Regions from separate parts of the Huintestinicola butyrica genome, predicted to be linked through region 1. Evidence: a T-box and tRNA genes for the amino acid it is inferred to sense, from the RefSeq annotation. Region 1 holds a T-box; the other holds one or more tRNA genes.
The links. A T-box is a leader RNA that pairs with one kind of tRNA and senses whether it is charged. The one in region 1 lies ahead of hisS (histidine--tRNA ligase), so its partner is inferred to be a tRNA-His.

Region 1 (10,339 bases):
TCACTTCGTCTGTCCGTCAAGGGTCAGATGATATGCCGACAAAAACTCTGATATAAACTCCTCCGCCTCGGGAAGCGCCATGTCATGCACCGCCTGCAGGGTGCTTTTCTCCGCCTCGGTAAAATCGGAGTTGCCCATCTGCCGCTCCTCGATGCACTTTATCAGCGCAGAAAGCTTGTCCGCCGCCTTTACCAGCACCCAAAGCTCCTTGTCCTCCTCGGTTTTTGAGAACAGCGGAGCATAGTATCCCCTCAGATCCTCAGGCAGATAGGACAGCAGCTTTTCCTCAGCCATTTTCTCCACCTTGTCATATTCCGCCTTTATCTCGGCATTGTAATATTTCACAGGGGTCGGCAGATCCCCCGTGATTATCTCCGTAGCGTCGTGATACATAGCAAGCAGAGCCGCCCGCTCAGGGTCAACGTTCCCGCCGAACCGCACATTCCTGTACAGCGCCAGCACATGGGCTATAAACGCCGTTTCAAGGCTGTGCTCGCTGATATTTTCATTTATGGTGTTGCGCATAAGCCCCCAGCGGTTGATGTATTTCATTCGGGAGATTATGGCAAAAAATTTCTGTTCCTGCATAAAATTCTTCTTTCGGTGTAAGATTTGCTGTAAATCAGAACTCAATTCCCCTGCGTGCGTCAATGCCCTTTTCATAAGGGTGCTTTACCGCCCTTATCTCGCTGACATAATCGGCAGCGTCAACATATTTCTGCTCGGGGTCTCTGCCCGTAAGCACCAGCTCGCACTTTTCGGGCTTGTGCAGAATTATCTCGTCAGCCAGAGCCTTATCTACCAGACCACAGTTGTAGCCTGCACAGAATTCATCAATAACAAGCATATCTATCTCGTCATTTTTCATCTCTCTGAGCGCCTCTTCCAGCAGAGCATTGTGGCACTTGGTTATAGCCGCCTTGTCCTCGTCGGTCATGGAAAAAGTGAAGCCGTAATTTCTATCGGGACGGGTCACTCTGATATTTGGTATAAGTGCCAGACTTTCAAGCTCCGCAGTCTTGCTGCCCTTTAAAAGCTGAACAATGTGCACTCTCATGCCTGCACCCGCCGCACGCACAGCCAGCCCCATCGAAGCCGTAGTCTTGCCCTTGCCGTCGCCGCAGTAAATGTGAATAAGTCCCATAATTATACCTCTTTTCTCAATATCTTATAAATAAGCTCCATATCCAGATTTGCACGTACATTATCCGCCAGAAGCTTATACTGCCGTTCCTTGTAGCTTTTCCTGTCAGTGCGTTCCGCACCGTATTCAAGCCCCTTTGATCTAAAAAGAGCCTTTACTATCTCACCGGAGATGTCAGCGCTGTCAAAAATTCCATGAACATAGCTGCCGCAGACATTTCCTTTCCATGAGCCGTCCGCCCTGCCATTGTCAAGCTCAGACAGCACATTTCCGCCGATGCTCGTTTCACCCATGTGAATTTCATAGCCCGAAAAATCCCTGTCCGACAGGAACGAGAAAAATCCGCCTATGCTCTGTATCTTTCCCGATATCCTTGTCCGTGTCTTTTCGCTTCTGAATACCGTCTCGCAGTCCAACAGACCCATTCCCGCAGCCTCGCCGCCGCCCTCGGTGTTTTCAGGGTCGGATATGCGCCTGCCAAGCATCTGATACCCTCCGCAAACGCCGAAAACAGGAACTCCGCCGAAGTTCAGCTTCTTTATCATCGCTTCCATGCCGCTTTCACGAAGCCACTTCATGTCCCCCAGAGTGCTTTTCGTTCCGGGGAGGATTATCATGTCCGCTCCCTCCAGCTCACCTGGCTTGGAAGCATATCTCACCGAAACACCCTCGTACTGGCTGAACACATCAAAGTCCGTGAAATTGGATATCCTGGGCAGACGTACAACGGCAATGTTGATAAGCCCCCTTTCCTTGTTTTCGATTTTTTCCGACAAGCTGTCCTCATCGTCAATGTCGCAGTGAATATAGGGAATGACCCCCGCCACAGGCACGCCGCCCTTTTCACGGAGAATATCACAGCCGCTGTCAAAAAGCCGCTTGTCCCCACGGAACTTGTTGACCACAATCCCCTTCACCCTCTGCCGCTCCTCTTCTTCAAGGAGCATTAGAGTGCCGATAAGCTGGGCAAAAACGCCGCCACGGTCAATGTCCCCCACCAGCAGAACAGGTGCGTCCGCCAGCCTTGCCATGCCCATATTCACAATGTCATCGCTTTTAAGATTAAGCTCCACAGGACTGCCCGCCCCCTCTATCACAATGATGTCATACTTCTCCGCCAAAGCATTGTACGCCCTCATTATGTCGGGGATAAACTCCTTTTTCCGCTTGAAATACGCCGAAGCGGTCATGTTGCCCACCACCTCGCCGTTGACTATCACCTGGGAGCCGATGTCAGTTGTGGGCTTCAAAAGGATAGGGTTCATCAGCACGGACGGTTCCGTGCAGGCTGCCTCCGCCTGCATGACCTGCGCCCTGCCCATTTCCAGCCCCTCGGAGGTGATGTATGAATTCAGCGCCATGTTCTGCGATTTAAAGGGCGCACAGGAGTAACCGTCCTCGTGGAATATCCTGCACAGCGCCGCCGCAAAAAAGCTCTTGCCTGCGTTGGACATAGTTCCCTGCACCATTATCGCCTTAGCCATTCAAAAGCCCCCTTTCAAGCGCCATAACAAGCTCAATGTTGTCCTCATGTGACCTTACCGCCGTCCTGAAAAAACTGCCGTCCAGCCCGCAGAAATTCTCGCACCTGCGCAGGGCAATGCCGCTTTCCATGGCAATGTCCGCCAGATCATGCTCACTTTTAAGCAGTATAAAGTTTGCTGCCGCAGGATATGTCTTTATACCCATTGCGCCGAATTTTTCCGTCAAAAATCTCCGCTCACGGGAGATATATTCCACCGTCCGCCCGATGAAATCACTATCATCAAGCGCCGCCGCTCCTGCCGCCTGAGCAAGGCTGTTCACGCTCCAGCTCTGTCCCGCAAGGCTGACTTTTCCGAGAAGATCCTCATCACAGCACAGCATATATCCCAGCCTAAGAGCAGGCATGGCATATATCTTTGTAAACGCCTTTATAACTGCCGCTCCCGCCTCGGCAAGTACATTGGCACTGACGGTATTTTCGGAAAAATCGGCAAAGGACATATCTATCACGGGCAGTATCCCAAGTCTTTTGCACCGTGTGACAATTTCCAGTAGGCATTGTTCCGACAGCTCCCCTCCCGTGGGATTATTGGGGCTGCACAAAAACACAATGTCATATCCGCCCTCGAGAACGTTTATGTAATCATCGCCCAAAGCAAAGTCATTTTCCTCTTTGAGCGCATAAAAATTGATCTCACATCCTGCCGCCGAAAGCGCCTTTTCATACTCGGAAAATGTGGGAGCCAATAACAGCGCCTTTTTCGGCTTTGCGGCAAATACTGTGCGGAAAATAAGGTCAGCCGCACCGTTGCCGCATATGATATGCTCAGGCTGAATGTTCTCCCGCTGCCCTATTTTCTCTCTCAGCACGGTACACTCGGGGTCGGGATATGTGCCGCAGCTGCGTATAGCTCCCGAAAGAGCTTTATATGCCCCCTCAGGCATTCCCAGCGGATTTATGTTGGCAGAAAAATCAATGCGGGCATCAGTGCCCCCGTGCTCGTATTTATCCATATTCCACCTCAGCGTATATTACTAATCTTCAATCAACCTACAGACAAATCCTCGGCTGAAATAAGCCCATTCTTCGTCAAGCTCCCTTGCCGGGCGGCAAGCCCGCCTGCGGTCGCTTTCCTTGACTGGTCTTATTTCATCTGTCGGCTTTGCCTATAGAACGATTGAAGATTAGTATAAATTGAGCCAAAGGCAGTTTTTAGCAAGCCGCCTTTGGCTCTGAAAAATTATTCGTCCTCTGACTTTGTAACTTCAATTCCCAGGATATCAAGGCTGTCCTTGTCAACAGCCGCAGGGCAGTTGCTCATAAGCTCGGAAGCGTTCTGCACCTTGGGGAATGCGGTAACATCACGGAGACTGTCAGCGCCGCACATTATCATAGCCAGTCTGTCAAGACCTATGCCCATGCCGCCGTGGGGAGCTGCGCCGTACTTGTACGCCTCTACCAGGAAGCCAAACTTAGCCTCGATCTCTTCATCGGTAAGTCCCAGTGACTCGAACATCTTCTGCTGAAGCTCATAGTCGGTAATTCTGATAGAACCGCTGGAAAGCTCAGTGCCGTTAAGCACCAGGTCATATGCCTTTGCAAATACCTTTTCGGGAGCAGTGTCAAGATACTGTAAGCACTCGTCCATAGGCATTGTGAAGGGGTGGTGCATAGCGTCCCAGTGCTGAGTTTCCTCGTTCCATTCAAAGAAGGGGAACTCGGTTATCCACAGGAAGTTGAACTTGCCCTCGGGAATAATATTCAGCTGGCGTGCACACTTAAGTCTCAGAGCGCCGAGAGATGTAAGAGCTGTATTCTTCTTGTCGGCGATGATGAACACAACGTCGCCCTTTTCAGCGCCTGCCGCAGCAAGTATCTTATCAAGCTCGCCCTCGCCGAGGAACTTGCCGAAAGAGCAGTTGGGAGCGTCCTCGACCCAACGGATATAAGCAAGGCCCTTTACGCCGATGCCCTTGACATATTCGGTCAGCTTGTCAATCTCTTTTCTTGTGAAAGTGGAAGCGCCGCTCTTTGCGGTGATGCAGCGAACAGTGCCGCCGTTTGCGATAGCGGAGGTAAATACTCCGAAGCCGCAGTCCTTAACAACATCGGTAAGGTCGGTTATCTCCATGCCGAAACGTGTATCGGGCTTATCGGAACCAAAGCGCTCGAGAGCCTCGGTATATTTCATTCTGGGCAGAGGCACAGGGATATCTCTGCCAAGTATCTCGCTGAACAGTCTGCTGATAAAGCCCTCAGCCATTTCCATAATGTCCTCGGTCTCGGCAAAGGACATTTCAAGGTCTATCTGAGTAAATTCGGGCTGTCTGTCCGCACGGAGGTCCTCATCACGGAAGCATCTTGCCAGCTGGATATAGCGGTCAAAGCCTGCTATCATAAGCAGCTGCTTGTATATCTGAGGGGACTGGGGCAGAGCATAGAACTTGCCGGGGTGAACTCTTGAAGGAACAAGGTAGTCTCTTGCGCCCTCGGGAGTGGATTTTATCATCATAGGAGTTTCTATCTCAATGAAGCCGTTCTCATAGAAATAGTCTCTTGCAACCTTTGCAATCTTGCTTCTCATAATGATATTCTGCTGGAGAGGCTTTCTTCTCAGGTCAAGATAACGGTATTTGAGGCGAAGCTCCTCGTTGGTGTTGGAGTTGTCAACTATCTCAAAAGGAGTGGTCTGAGCCTTTGCAAGTATTCTCAGGTCGCTTACATATACCTCGATATTACCTGTCTTGATGTCGTTGTTCTTGCTTTCTCTTTCTCTTACGGTACCCTTTACCAGAAGAACATATTCGGAGCGGCAGGAAGATGCCTTTTCAAATATAGCCCTGTCGGTGCCGTCGTCAAAAGCCAGCTGAACAATGCCTGTTCTGTCTCTCAGGTCGATGAAGATAAGGTTGCCCAGGTCTCTTATTTTCTGAACATAACCGCCTACAACAACTTCCTTGCCAACGCCCTCTACCTCGCCGCAGTAGCAGGTGCGCTTCAGGCCTTTCATATTATCTGCCATTTTAAAAACTTCCTTTCAGTATTACAGAATATCATTTATCTTATCGAAATATTCCGACATTTTTTCTTTTGTTTCGGGGTCGGCACAGGCATTGCCGATGTCCCTTACCCCTTTCAGAACGCCGATTATCTGAGGGCGCTCCTTGGCTTCGCTTCTTGCAAGCCTTTCCGACGGGAGAACGGTGAGCAGTCTTTCCGCCGCCGTATCCGCAGTCATCTCCCCTGCCGCAATTTTCTTTGTGCATTCGGTGTATGCCCGTGAAAACTCCAGCAGCCGCTCCAGGTCATTGCCCATGCTCTTCTTGTTAAGCTCCGCCACCTTGGTCTTTGCAGCAATAAGAGGTAGCAGCTTCATGACCGTAACGGGCGAAAGCTTGTTCAGTATCTTCTTCTGACCCATGACCGCCGCCAGCCAGAAAAGGGACGTGGTCTTTGCGGCATCAAGTCCGTTTCCTTTCAGAAGCTCTCTCATATCAGCCGTGATAACGCCGTTTCCCTCCGATGAACGGCTGCGGACAAATGCCATCAGCCCCTCAAAGTCCTTTTTCATATGCTCATTTGCCATGGCAACCTCGCCGCCCATGGTAACAATTATCTGCTCCTCGGTCACTTCGCCTATAAAGCTTTTACCGTCGTATATCCTTATGACCGCCATATCATTCCTCGGAAGCGAACATATCAGCCATGTGGATATCGGAGAAAACATCAAGGAACTTGTCGCCCAGAGTTATCTCGGTCTCCTCACCTGTGGTCATGTTCTTAAGCTTTGCGCTGCCTGCTTCAAGCTCGTTGTCGCCGATTATCATGGAGAAAGCGGAACCTATCTTGTTGGCATACTTCATCTGAGCCTTTACGCCTCTGCCCATAACATCGCATTCAGCGTGGTAGCCCTCGTCACGGAGAGCCTTGACCAGAGAAACAGCCTTTTTCTGAGCCGCAGCGCCCATTGCGCCGATGTAGATATCGCAGCCACGGGGCATATCAAACTCGCAGCCCTGCTTTTCCATGGTCATGATTATTCTTTCCAGGCCCATGGCAAAGCCCAGCGCAGGAGTGGGGTTGCCGCCCATCTCCTCAATAAGTCCGTCATAGCGTCCGCCGCCGCATACAGTTCCCTGTGCGCCGATAGATGTGGTGATGAACTCAAAAACGGTCTTGGTGTAGTAGTCAAGGCCTCTTACTATCTTGGGGTCAACTGTGTACTTGATGCCCATTTCGTCAAGGTAGCCCTTGAGGGTCTCAAAATGCTCTCTGCACTCGTCGCAGAGGTAATCTATCATAAGGGGAGCGTCCTTGCCTATTTCACGGCAGATCTCGCTCTTGCAGTCCAGTATTCTCATAGGGTTCTTTTCAAATCTTGACTGGCAGGTGCCGCAAAGCTCCTCCTTGTGGGGAGCAAAGAACTCTCTCAGCTTCTCGTAATACTTTGCACGGCAGTGAGGGCAGCCGATGGAGTTGATGTGCAGCTCGATATCTTTAAGTCCCAGTCTCTCGATAACGCTTCCCACAAGGCATATCATCTCAGCGTCAGCAGCAGGTGAAGAGCTTCCCACCATTTCAGCGCCGAACTGGTGGAACTCCCACAGTCTGCCTGCCTGAGGCTTCTCGTGGCGGAAGCAGGAGAGGATATAGAACACCTTCTGAGGAAGTGCGTCATTTAAAAGTCCGTTCTGGAGCACAGCTCTGATAGTGCCCGCAGTGCCCTCGGGACGGAGAGTGAACTTGCTCTCCCTGCCCATAACGCTGAACATTTCCTTCTGAACAACGTCGGTAGTCTCGCCCACCGAGCGCACAAAAAGCTCGGTATTTTCAAAAGTAGGAATGCGTATCTCCCTGAAACCGTAAGAAGCGGCAGTATCCGCAGCAATCTTCTCAACAGTCTGCCACTTGTGGCTCTCAGCGGGGACAACGTCCTCCATTCCCTTTATCCTTGTGGTAATAAGCTCCATAATATCTGTTCCTTTCTTTAAACAAAAAAGCCGTCTCCAAATGTGTATAAACACATTCGGGACGACTGTAAAACCGTGGTACCACCCGTATTTGCCGCAGTGCGGCCTCATACATCTTTAACGCAGATATGCGGACGGGCTTTTATTCACCCGCCGGCTCACCGAGTGTCCTTCATATCAGGTGCAGTCAGGCAGTTCCAGCAAATCCGCCTGTCTCTGAAAAAGCACATAATATTACTCTCCCGACTCAAAGCCGTTGTGATATTGATATCATTATACACTTGATTTCCCCATTTGTCAAGGGCAAATCAACATTTATATCAATCAATGGGATTAACGATCTGGCGCCAGTCAAGATCTCCTCTTTCAAGCGCATGGATAAGAGCCTCGGCAGTAGCGATATTGGTCGCAACGGGAATGTTATGAACATCGCAGAGTCTCAGCAGGTTCATTTCATTCGGCTCGTGGGGCTTTGGAGAAAGCGGGTCTCTGAAAAAAAGGAGCAGGTCGATCTCGTTGCACGAAATACGTGCGCTTATCTGCTGATCTCCTCCCTGTGCGCCGCTCAGATACCTCTGAATATTAAGTCCCGTAGCCTGAGCTACCATTTTGCCCGTTGTGCCTGTTGCGCATAGGTTATGACGTGACAGCACACCGCAGTAGGCGATACAGAACTGGACCATCAGCTCCTTTTTGGAGTCATGCGCAATAAGTGCAATATTCATTTTCTATCATTCCTTTCCCCGTGAGATAACAGAAGCCATCATTACTGAAGAAGAACCTTGAAGCTGAGAGGAACGTCCTCACCCTTGATCCTCTTTGAAATAGCGTCAAATGCCTTGAATGCCAGTGAGCTGGAGGGAAGAGGTTCTCCCTTGGAGGTTGCGATAATAACAGCATCATCATCGGGGATAACACCGATGAGCTGAACGCCGACTGTATCAATGATCTCATCAAGATCGACTACCAGGTCAGCCTTGAAGAGGTCGGGATTTACCTTGTTTATGATAAGGCGCTGCTTCTTGTTGCCTCTCTTATAGAACTCATCCGACATTGTTCTTGCGTCTCTTACGCATACAGGGTCGGGAGTGGTGTTGATAAGGATAAGGTCAGACTGCTCAACAACATCGAAAACGCTGGCATTGGTACCTGCGGAGGTATCAACGATGATGTACTCATAGTACTTTCTCATTTCCTGGCAGATGTTCTTGATAGTCTCAGCGTCAACTCTTGCGAAAGGATCCTCAGGAGCACAGACAATGCTGAGGTTTGTTGCGATCTTCACCTGAGTAGTAGCCTGGTAAATGTCACATTCTCCCTTGAGAACGTTGCCCAGGTCATACTTTATGTCATTCTTGACTCCCAGCATGATATCAAGGCATCTGAGTCCGAAGTCAAGTTCTATAATAAGTGTACGGTGTCCCTGCTTTGCAAGAGCAAAGCCCAGCTCGGAGCAGATTGAGGATTTTCCGGTACCGCCTTTACCGGAAGTAACAGCAATGATCTTGGACATAATAGCTCCATTCTCCGCATTTCTGATATAATAATAGCTGTGTGCCGCCCGACTGAATGATGCGGACAGACCGACGGACTTCATAACGCAATATATGCCTGTGAGAAAAATTCCCGCAAGCATCTGCCATTCCTGCCTGATATGTACTTCGGAGCTTCACCCACAAAATGGGATAATATTTCTCCCCAGCTCCTCAAAGTCTCACACGGCACGGACGATTACCTGATTAAAGGCACACAACCGGTTACTATTATTGTACCATAAAATCGCAAAAAGTCAAAGGCTTTTTGCCCACTTTGCACAATTTCGTTATAGTGTAATTATTCAAATCATAATATTTGTATAATTTATACAAATTATTTTTAATAATAAACTTCTGACAAAAAGTACGGATCTTCCCCTTGCAATACCCTAAAAAACAGTTGATTTTCATAAAAATATATGTTATAATATACCTATCAAGTATAATTCAGAAAGGACGATAATATGAATACCAATGAAATTCTTTCTCACATAGACAGCCTGCTAAAAGAAAGCCGCCTTGATGAAGCGGAAAAATATATGAAAGCCACTCTTTCCGATGCGGAAAAATCGGACCGCCCCGATATAATGCTCACCCTTTACAATGAGCTTGCAGGCTTTTACCGTGACTGCGGCAGATTTGCCGAAGCGCTGGAAAGCTGCCGCCGCTCGGAAGTGCTTCTTGAAAAAATGAACATCGGCGGCGCTCAGCTTGCCTCCGCTCTGCTCAACTCCGCCAACGCCTGCCGTGCCGCAGGGCTGTATGATGAAAGCTTTGACTATTACCGCAGAATATATGCAATTCTGGAGAATATCGGCGCAGAAAAGCCACTCTACGCAAGCTATTATAATAATCTTGCCCTGCTTTATCAGGAAACAAATAACTGGCAGGAAGCCGCAGACTGCCTGAAAAAAGCCCTCTCCCTTGCAGATGACGATATCCGCAGGGCGATCACACGCTCAAATCTTGCCGTCTGTCTCACAAAGCTTGGGGACAACAGTGCCGCAAAAGAGACACTCGCTCCCGCTATGGAAACATTCTCGGGGCTGTCCCCCTCTGATTTCCATTACAGCGCAGCCCTCGCCGCCATGGGTGATATATGCTTTGCTGAAAAGGATCTTTCCAAAGCCGCATACTATTATGAAGCATCTCTGTCCGAAATAGAGCTTCATATGGGCAGAAACAACTTCTATGATATAGTGTC
Region 2 (10,339 bases), on a different contig from region 1:
GCCTGCGCAGATTATCTCGCCGCCGTGAACGCCTGCATATGGGCCTACGTCAACGATGAAATCCGCCGCTCTCATGGTATCCTCGTCATGCTCAACTACGATAAGTGTGTTGCCCAGATCACGCAGACGCTTCAGCGTTGCGATAAGCTTGTCATTATCCCTCTGATGAAGACCGATAGACGGCTCATCAAGGATATAAAGCACACCCACCAGTGAAGAGCCTATCTGAGTTGCCAGACGTATTCTCTGGGACTCGCCGCCCGAAAGCGTTCCTGCGGAGCGGGACAGTGTAAGATATTCCAGACCCACGCTTTTAAGGAAGCCCAGCCTGTCCTTTATCTCCTTGACTATGCGCTCGGCGATGAAGCTTTCACGCTCGGTGAGAGTGAGCTTGTCGAAAAAGTCATAGCACTGCACCACGGACATATCCGTTACCTCTGCAATGTTCTTTCCGCCCACGGTAACACCGAGAATTTCCTTTTTAAGGCGCTTGCCGTGACATTCGGGGCAGTTTTCCTCGGACATATACTGCTCGATATCCGCCTTGCTCCATTCGGAGTTGCTTTCACGGTATCTGCGCTCAAGGTTGTTGACTATTCCCTCAAAAGGCTGATAATAAATGCCGCCGCCGTAGGCTGTGGTGCGGTGGAGCTTCAGCTTGATATCACCCGTGCCGTAAAGCAGGGCGTGAACAGCCTCATCGCTCCATTTTGAAAGCGGATCCTTGACGGAACAGCCGTAATGCTGGGCAACGCCCTTGAAATACATCATTGCGATGGAATTATCATCGGTGGTTGACCAGCCGCTTGCCTTTACGGCGCCCTCCATAATGGAAAGGTCGGGATTTGCGATAATAAGGTCGGGGTCTATCTTCTTGTAAACGCCCAGGCCCGTACATTTTTCGCAGGCTCCGTAGGGGTTGTTGAAGGAGAACATTCTGGGGGAAAGTTCTTCCATGGAAACTCCGTGCTCGGGGCAGGCGTAGTTCTGGGAGAACATGATGTCCTCACCGTCAACAACGCTGCATATTACAATGCCGCCCGAAATGCCTGCGGCGGTCTCGATGCTGTCCGCAAGGCGTGTGCCCATTTCGGGCTTTACCACAAGGCGGTCAACAACTATTTCAATAGTATGCTTCTTGTTTTTCTCCAGCTTTATCTCTTCCGACAGGTCATATACTATGCCGTCGATGCGCACACGCACATAGCCCGATTTGCCTGCGGCTTCAAGCTCCTTTGTGTGCTCGCCCTTTCGTCCACGGACAACGGGGGCAAGTATCTGTATCTTTGTGCCCTGAGGGAGAGAGGATATCTTGTCAACTATCTGGTCAACGGTCTGCTGCTTTATCTCTCTGCCGCAGACGGGGCAGTGGGGAACGCCTATTCTTGCGAAAAGCAGACGGAAGTAGTCGTATATCTCGGTAACGGTTCCCACAGTGGAGCGTGGGTTCTTTGAAGTTGTCTTCTGGTCGATGGAGATGGCAGGGGAAAGTCCCTCAATGGAATCCACATCGGGCTTGTCCATCTGACCCAGAAACATTCTGGCATAGGAGGACAGACTTTCCACGTATCTGCGCTGACCGTCGGCATATATGGTGTCAAAGGCAAGGGAGGATTTGCCCGAGCCTGAAAGACCCGTCATGACAATGAGCTTGTCACGGGGCAGCTCCAGGTCGATGTTTTTCAGATTGTGCTCCCTTGCACCTTTAATAACTATCTTGTCAATAGGCATCAGAATTTATCCTTTCAGAAATTGCAGTGACTTTTAATACCGATCTTTAATCAAATATACTAAGCTCGCCGCCGTCACGCAGGGAATATGTCCTGCTTTCGCCAACGATTATGTGATCCATGAGGGTTACGCCCACAGCACGGAATATCTCGTTTATCCGCCTGGTAACAGCAACGTCCTCGTCGGATGGACGGGGAGCGCCTTTGGGGTGGTTATGGGCAATGGCGGCCATGGTGCAGCCGTTTTTTGTGACCTCGCTCATTATTTTCCGCATATCAATGGTTGTGCAGGAGGACGAGCCACGGCTTATTTCGGTAACGGAGAGCCTGCGCAGGCGGCTGTCGAAGCAGGCAAGCATGAACTTTTCGGTGCTTTCGCCCACAAACATGGGCTTGAAAAGCTCTGCCAGCATATCGGAGTTGGTGTATGACTTCTTTTCGTCCTTGCCGCTGTAATAAACGCCTATAAGCTGTGGAATAAGCTTGAACAGCACCGCAGAATTCTGGGTTATCCCCTTTGTTTTGCAAAGCTCCTCAATGTCAGCGTCAAATACTCCCGCCACGCTGTCAAAGCGGTCGATAAGCTCGTGGGCGATCTGCTTGGTGTCCTGCCTGGGAATGGTGTAAAAGAGCAACAGCTCCAGTATCTCGTGGTCTGCAAAGCCATCCAGTCCCGTGTTCAGAAAGCGTTCCCTTACCCTGTCCCTGTGACCGAGGGCGGATTTTTTTCGCTTGTCATCGGCAGATATTTCCGACAGGTCGGCTTGGGCTTTCATTTCCTCGTTTCTTTCGGCAATGGCACGGTCAAGCTCATCATCGGCAACATGGCTGATATCGGGGTCGGTCAGCATAGCGGCACCTCCGTTCATATGTGTGTATTATACCGCAAATATTTTTAAATTTCAAGCATTATTTATAAATAGTACAGTACATCGCTCCGATTTTTTGACATCACGGGGCAATTATTGCCAAAGTGCGCAAAGTTTAAAGAAAAAAGCATTGACATTCTCTCTGTTATATGATATAATATGTAAGCTTAAATATGCGCCGCTGTGGTGAAATCGGCAGACACAAGGGACTTAAAATCCCTCGGAGTAACATCCGTACCGGTTCAAGTCCGGTCAGCGGCACCAAGCTAAGCCCCACAAATAACGTTTGTACGTTGTTTGTGGGGCTTTTTGTTTGCATAATGAATGCGGTTGTGCCTTAAGCTTTCGGCATATGTTTCTTTGGAAACGTTCCTTTTTTATGAGCCCATTCAGCCGCATTTTCTTTTATCCCGAACAGCCATTAAGTCTGAGATTTTGTGATCTGTTTTGGGCATAAAAAAATTGCCGTACAATGTACGGCAATTCAGTGGGGTGGGAGATGGGATTCGAACCCACGATCTTCGGGACCACAATCCGACGCTTTAACCAGCTAAGCTACACCCACCATATTTATGTAACGTTCTTACGGAGCGTTACAATATAAATACGCTCCCGAACGCAGAAGCATGGGAGCAAGACCGACAGGGATTCTAAGGAATCTGACTGCCGCAAAAGGCTTTCGCCTAAGAAAAAATTGGCGCGTCTTACTGGATTCGAACCAGTGGCTTACTGCTTAGAAGGCAGTTACTCTATCCAGCTGAGTTAAAGACGCATATCTGGAGCGGGTGATGGGAATCGAACCCACGCGACCAGCTTGGAAGGCTGGAGTTCTACCATTGAACTACACCCGCATTCACTGATCGTTCTTGCAAACCGTTCAAGTGACGATTTATATTATAGCACGGTATCTTGCTGTTGTCAATACTTCTGGAAATAAAAAATCTTATATTTTGAATATGGGTTTTTGTGCAAAATATGCAACTTTGCCTCCGGAGCACGCAAAATCCGCCTCTTTACGCAATTTTACATTGACAATTTCATCTGATTAAAGTATAATGTATTATGAGATATTCTCTTAATTACCGCAGGAAGGATTGAAATATATGGGACTTACTTTAACTGAAAAGATACTCAAGGCTCATGTCGTTGACGGCGAATTTGTCAAGGGCAATGAGATCGGCATCAGGATCGACCAGACCCTTACACAGGACGCTACAGGCACTATGGCTTACCTCGAATTTGAGGCTATGGGTGTGCCCAGAGTAAAGACAGAGCGTTCAGTTGCTTATATCGACCACAACACCCTCCAGTCAGGCTTTGAAAATGCGGACGACCACCGCTTCATCGGCTCCGTTGCCAAGAAGCATGGCATTTACTTCTCCCGTCCCGGCAACGGTATCTGCCACCAGGTACATCTTGAAAGATTCGGCGCTCCCGGCAAGACCCTCATCGGTTCCGACAGCCATACCCCCACAGGCGGCGGTATCGGTATGATCGCTATCGGCGCAGGCGGACTTGACGTTGCGGTTGCAATGGGCGGCGGCGCATATTATATTACATACCCCAAGGTAGTAAAGGTAGAGCTTACAGGCAAGCTTTCTCCCTGGGTATCCGCAAAGGACGTTATCCTTGAAGTCCTCAAGCGCCTTTCCGTTAAGGGCGGCGTAGGCAAGGTCATCGAGTACTGCGGCGAGGGCGTAAAGACACTTTCCGTTCCCGAGAGAGCTACCATCACCAACATGGGCGCTGAGCTTGGCGCTACTACTTCTATCTTCCCCTCCGACGAGACCACAAGAGAGTTCCTGAAGGCTCAGGGCAGAGAGGACGTTTATGTTCCCCTTTCCGCTGACCCCGACGCTGTTTATGACGAGCTTGTTGAGATCGACCTTTCCAAGCTTGTTCCTCTTGCTGCTTGTCCCCATTCTCCCGATAATGTCAAGTCTGTCGAAGAGCTTAGCGGCATGAAGATAGATCAGGTCTGCATCGGTTCATGTACAAACAGCTCACTTATGGATATGATGAAGGTGGCTCACATCTTAAAGGGCAAGACCGTTAACCCCGATGTTTCCCTCTCCATCGCCCCCGGCTCCAAGCAGGTGCTCAATATGCTGGCAAAGAACGGCGCTCTTGCTGTTATGATCGACGCAGGCGCACGTATCCTTGAATCTGCCTGCGGTCCCTGCATCGGTATGGGTCAGTCACCTAACTCCAAGGGTGTATCCCTCAGAACCTTCAACCGTAACTTTGAGGGCAGAAGCGGTACAAGAGACGCTCAGGTTTATCTGGTTTCTCCCGAAACTGCTGCAATTTCCGCTCTCACAGGCGTATTCACCGACCCCAGAACTATCGACAGCGAGTTCAAGTTCGAGATGCCCACTCATTTCGATATCAACGACAATATGATCGTTCCCCCCGCTTCCGAGGCTGAGATGGATTCCGTAACTATCCTCAGAGGCCCCAACATCAAGCCTTTCCCCGAGACTGCACCTCTTGCGGAGACCATTGACTGCGGCTGCTCCCTCAAGGTCGGCGACAACATTACCACAGACCATATCATGCCCGCAGGCGCAAAGATACTTCCTCTTCGTTCCAATATCCCCGCTATCTCCAACTTCTGCTTCACTGTATGCGATGAGAAGTTCCCCGAGAGAGCAAAGTCCATGGGCAAGAGCATTATCGTAGGCGGTTCCAACTACGGACAGGGCTCCTCCCGTGAGCACGCAGCCCTTGCACCTCTGTACCTTGGCGTAAAGGCAGTTCTGGTAAAGAGCTTTGCACGTATCCACAGAGCAAACCTTATCAATGCAGGCATTCTGCCCCTCACATTCGTGAACGAGGCTGATTATGACAATATTGCTCAGGGCGACGAGCTTGTTCTTGCTGATGTAAGAAAGGCTGTTTCCGAGGGCAAGACCCAGCTTACCGTTGTTAACAAGACAAACGGCAAGGAGATCCCCGTTCTCTGCGAGCTTTCCGGCAGAACCAAGGACATTATCCTTGCAGGCGGTCTGCTTGACTACACAAGAGAATCCTTAAAGTAATACCGATACGGGACACGCATACGGAGGAATGACAGTGGACAGCTTTTTATACTTTATCCGAAGAACGGGCGGCAGTCATAAGGGCTTCGACACGCCTGCCGGAACGGCTGCATTTATTGCTGTACTGGTGGTCGGCATTGTGGCGGATAGCGTGCTGAAAAGCAAATTCCCACAAATGGAAAAGGAAAAGAGAAGCTCCATAGCAGTCGTTTCCTCATGTGCAGTCGGTACTGTGGTCTATATGATCGCAAGAGCAGGCTTATAAAGCTGCACGGCAATAATACTGATCCTCAATCAACCTATAGACAAATCCTCGGCTGAAATAAGCCCATTCTTCGTCAAGCTCCCTTGCCGGGCGACAAGCCCGCCCGCAGTCGCTTTCCCAGACTGGCCTTATTTCATCTGTCGGCTTTGTCTATAGAACGATTAAAGATTAGTATAAAATTTCAGGAGGTAAGATAAAATGGCAGATAAAATTCAGATGAAAACACCTCTCGTCGAGATGGACGGAGATGAAATGACCAGAGTTATCTGGAAGATGATCAAGGATATCCTTATCACCCCTTACGTTGACCTCAAGACCGAATACTATGACCTTGGACTTGAGCACAGAAACGAGACTGACGACCAGGTAACTATCGACTCCGCAGAGGCTACAAAGAAGTACGGCGTTGCTGTAAAGTGCGCAACCATCACCCCCAATGCCGCAAGAATGACCGAGTACAACCTGAAGGAAATGTGGAAGTCCCCCAACGGCACTATCCGTGCTATCCTTGACGGTACCGTTTTCCGTACACCTATCATCGTAAAGGGCATCACTCCCTATATCCCCACATGGACAAAGCCTATCACCATTGCCCGTCACGCTTACGGCGATGTTTACAAGAACACCGAGATGCAGGTGGAGCAGGGCTCCAAGTGCGAGCTGGTATGCACCGACAAGGACGGCAAGGAAACACGCTCCCTTATCTATGATTTCAAGGACAGCGCAGGCATTATCCAGGGACTTCACAACAAGGACAAGTCCATTGAGAGCTTTGCAAGAAGCTGCTTCAACTTCGCTCTCGATACCAAGCAGGACGTATGGTTCGCTACCAAGGACACCATTTCCAAGAAGTATGACCACCGTTTCAAGGATATCTTCGCTGAGATCTACGAGAAGGACTACAAGGAGAAGTTTGAAGCCGCAGGCATCGAATATTTCTACACCCTTATCGACGACGCTGTAGCAAGAGTTATCCGTTCCAACGGCGGATACATCTGGGCTTGCAAGAACTACGACGGCGACGTTATGTCCGACATGGTTGCTACCGCTTACGGAAGCCTTGCAATGATGACCTCCGTTCTCGTATCTCCCGACGGAGTATATGAGTATGAGGCTGCTCACGGAACCGTTCAGCGTCACTACTACAAGTACCTCAAGGGCGAAAGCACCTCCACAAACTCCGTTGCAACTCTGTTTGCATGGACAGGCGCATTCCGCAAGAGAGGCGAGATGGACAACCTTCCCGAGCTTATCCACTATGCTGATGCTCTGGAAAAGGCTACTGTCAGAACCATTGAAGAGGGCGTTATGACAGGCGACCTGGCTGCTCTTTCCTCTATCGAGAACAAGAAGAAGGTAGATACCGAGACCTTCCTCAAGGAGATCGAAAAGAGACTCAGAGAAGAGCTTTGATAATAAAGCAATGCTTATTGTCTTGATAAATGCTGGTTTGTAAAAAGCTGCACAAATAAAAACAAGGCAAAAGTTTAGTCCACCTTTACAAAGGTGGCAGGGGCCAAGGGGGCGGCGCCCCTTTTTATTCAAGAAAACGGAGCAAAGGGTGAGAAATGCGGCAGCATTTCGAGGGGAGGCGAACACGACCGCCTCCCCTTTTTACGGTTCCGTATAATCTAAAATCCATAAACGTTCCACCGGAACGTTTATGACAAAACACTCTCACGCTGATAATATACCAAGGAGAACGGCATGGCAAAGAAAGATGAGATCTCTGCGACCGTGATAAAGCGTCTGCCAAGATATTACCGCTTTATAGGCGAGCTTATAAAGCAGGGAACGGTGAGAGCTTCCTCGGCGGAGCTTGCAAAGGAAATGTCCCTTACCGCTTCCCAGATAAGGCAGGACCTTAACTGCTTCGGCGGTTTCGGTCAGCAGGGCTACGGCTACAATCTGGCGGAGCTTCGGACGCAGATAGGCAAGATACTGGGACTTGACCGCAGGAAAGAGGTCATCCTCATAGGTGCGGGAAACCTGGGCAGGGCGCTTGCCATTCACATAAATTTCGAGAAATACGGCATGGAGCTGTGCGGCATTTTCGACACGGACGAAAACAAGATAGGCATGACTGTTGGCGGCATAAAGATAAGCAGTATGGACAGCGTGTCGGATTTTACCGCAGTTATGCGCCCCGAGATAGCCGTGCTGTGCATTCCCAAGTCTGCAGCGGCTGAGTGCGCCGACCTGCTGGTGGAGTGCGGCATAAAGGCTTTCTGGAATTTCTCTCACCTTGACCTGACCGAAAGATACAAGGATATTGTGGTTGAAAACGTTCATCTGGGCGACAGCCTTATGCTTTTATCCTACGGACTTACCAATTTATGAGAATAGTTTTAGTGCAAAATACAATATTTTTGGGTTTACCATTGATTTTTTGTTGATTGTGTGATATACTTATATGGCAAGGTTTATTTTGTAAATTTACCGCAGACGGCGGCAGTTGTCCCGTGGTGCGGATATGGAGGAAATATAATGCCATACCCTATTATTACCCCTGCGTTCTATGCAGACCTTTCTGACAAGACTAACCCTGAAAATGAGGGTGTTGTTTATAATGTTCTCGTAACTCCTTCGTCCATCGAATACGTATTCCCCCTTAATCAGGACAGAGTTATCAAGACTCTTATGAACACTCCCGACGTGCTTCAGTATAAAATGACAAGCCTCAAGCCCGAGCATGAGGCTGAGTATGAGAAAAAGGGTCAGGAAATGATAAAGCAGAACCCTGTTCTCCAGAACTACTGGATCCTCAAGACCCTTACCATGAACATTCTCCAGAACAGAAACTACGTTTTCGAGAAGAGAATGCTTCTCCTTAACTTTGCTTACAAGACCGTTCAGGGCATGATGGACAAGTCCAAGGGTCATCTTATCCCCGCATTTGTGGGCGAGTTCCTTAAAACGCCGGAGCATGACGAGGTAATAAAGTACTTCGAGTCTGTAAAGCCCAACTTTGCTTACAGCCTTTGCGACGGCCTTTCCTTCCTGCGCACAATGCCCTCCAACGAGGCACTTGACAAGGTCCGCTTCACCGTTTTCAAGAACGTGGGCTGCGACCAGAGCATGAGAGACTTCAAGTTCGATGAAAGCAAGTATATTCCCATGAAGAAGGCTTATTATGAGGACTTCCTCAAGGGCAGAGAGCATTACATCGAGCACATAATGGTAAATTACGTATGGACATATTGTATGCCTTACGCTGACTTCTCCATTCCTCTGTGGGATAACTTCGTATTCTTCAACACACTCTTCAACACCATCAAGGTAATGCTTACCTGCTATACCTTTGACAGAGAGGACAAGGACGAGGCGTTCCTTACCGCAATAAAGGCGTTTGACACCTCTCTCAGAGAGATCAAGGGCAACGTGGTAAAGAGAATAGTTGACGCAAACGTCAAGGAAGGTCTTGCAACAAACGGCGATATGGCAATACTCGCAATGAGCTGATTTGCTGATCAAATAATTATCATGCGGCGGGGCACAGCTTCGCCGCATATTTTTACGGAGGACTTTTGCATGGAAATTGACAAGCGGCTGATAGTTTTGTTGAAAAGGTCGGCGGACGAGATAAAAAAGACCGTTATCGGCAAGGACGATATCATTATAAAAATACTGATGACAGCCTGTGCAGGCGGACATATCCTGCTGGAGGATATCCCCGGCGTGGGAAAGACCACTATGGCTGTGGCTTTCTCAAAGGCACTGTCGCTGAAATACAACAGAATGCAGTTTACCTCCGATGTTATGCCTGCGGACGTTACGGGCTTTTATATGCCCAACCGTGCCACGGGCGAGTTTGATTTCAAGCCCGGTGCGGTGTTCTGCAACCTGTTCCTGGCGGACGAGATAAACCGAACCTCCAGCAAGACCCAGTCTGCCCTTCTTGAAGCTATGGAGGAGGGGGCTGTTACCGTGGACAGCGTTACAAGAAAGCTGCCCGACCCCTTTATCGTCCTTGCGACACAGAACCCCTCAGGCTCTGCGGGAACACAGCTGCTCCCCGAATCCCAGCTTGACCGCTTTATGATAAGGCTTTCCATGGGCTATCCCACTGTAGGCGAGGAAACTGAGATATTAAAGGCAAAGTCATCCAAAAAGGCTGCTCCCCGGGTTGAACCCATAATGACGGCGCAGGACCTTATCGAGATAAGAGGCGCTGCCGAGGATGTTTTTGTAAGCGACGAGATATATGACTATATCGCAAGGCTTTCGGGGGCTACCCGCTCCGACAGGCGGCTGGAGCTTGGCGTCAGCACAAGAGGCTCGCTGGCGGCTGCGGCAATGGCAAAGTGCGCCGCCATGTTCAAGGGCAGGAACTTTGTTATCCCCGAGGACGTTACCTTTGTTTACACCGATGTGTGCGCCCACAGGATAATCCCCGCAAGGGTCAAGGGCAAGCTTCCCTCCGACATCGAGGTA

Region 2: it has a tRNA-His gene. The T-box ahead of hisS (histidine--tRNA ligase) is inferred to sense a tRNA for this amino acid. The anticodon was not compared.

The regions. Positions count from the first base shown of each region.
Region 1 is NZ_JAOQKB010000010.1:86,617-96,955, reverse strand. Features, by position in the region: gene yfbR (5'-deoxynucleotidase) at 1-588, opposite strand; gene OCV68_RS10955 (cob(I)yrinic acid a,c-diamide adenosyltransferase) at 623-1,144, opposite strand; gene OCV68_RS10950 (cobyric acid synthase) at 1,147-2,628, opposite strand; gene OCV68_RS10945 (pyridoxal phosphate-dependent aminotransferase) at 2,621-3,643, opposite strand; gene aspS (aspartate--tRNA ligase) at 3,871-5,652, opposite strand; gene OCV68_RS10935 (hypothetical protein) at 5,674-6,357, opposite strand; gene hisS (histidine--tRNA ligase) at 6,308-7,600, opposite strand; T-box leader at 7,655-7,860, opposite strand; gene mgsA (methylglyoxal synthase) at 7,921-8,325, opposite strand; gene OCV68_RS10920 (nucleotide-binding protein) at 8,367-9,236, opposite strand; gene OCV68_RS10915 (DUF4125 family protein) at 9,600-10,339, shown strand, end outside.
Region 2 is NZ_JAOQKB010000003.1:47,403-57,741, reverse strand. Features, by position in the region: gene uvrA (excinuclease ABC subunit UvrA) at 1-1,731, opposite strand, end outside; gene OCV68_RS04400 (JAB domain-containing protein) at 1,778-2,581, opposite strand; tRNA gene OCV68_RS04395 (tRNA-Leu) at 2,777-2,863, shown strand; tRNA gene OCV68_RS04390 (tRNA-His) at 3,088-3,164, opposite strand; tRNA gene OCV68_RS04385 (tRNA-Arg) at 3,295-3,371, opposite strand; tRNA gene OCV68_RS04380 (tRNA-Gly) at 3,377-3,450, opposite strand; gene OCV68_RS04375 (aconitate hydratase) at 3,703-5,640, shown strand; gene OCV68_RS04370 (hypothetical protein) at 5,675-5,905, shown strand; gene OCV68_RS04365 (NADP-dependent isocitrate dehydrogenase) at 6,104-7,318, shown strand; gene OCV68_RS04360 (redox-sensing transcriptional repressor Rex) at 7,613-8,245, shown strand; gene OCV68_RS04355 (hypothetical protein) at 8,393-9,367, shown strand; gene OCV68_RS04350 (AAA family ATPase) at 9,437-10,339, shown strand, end outside.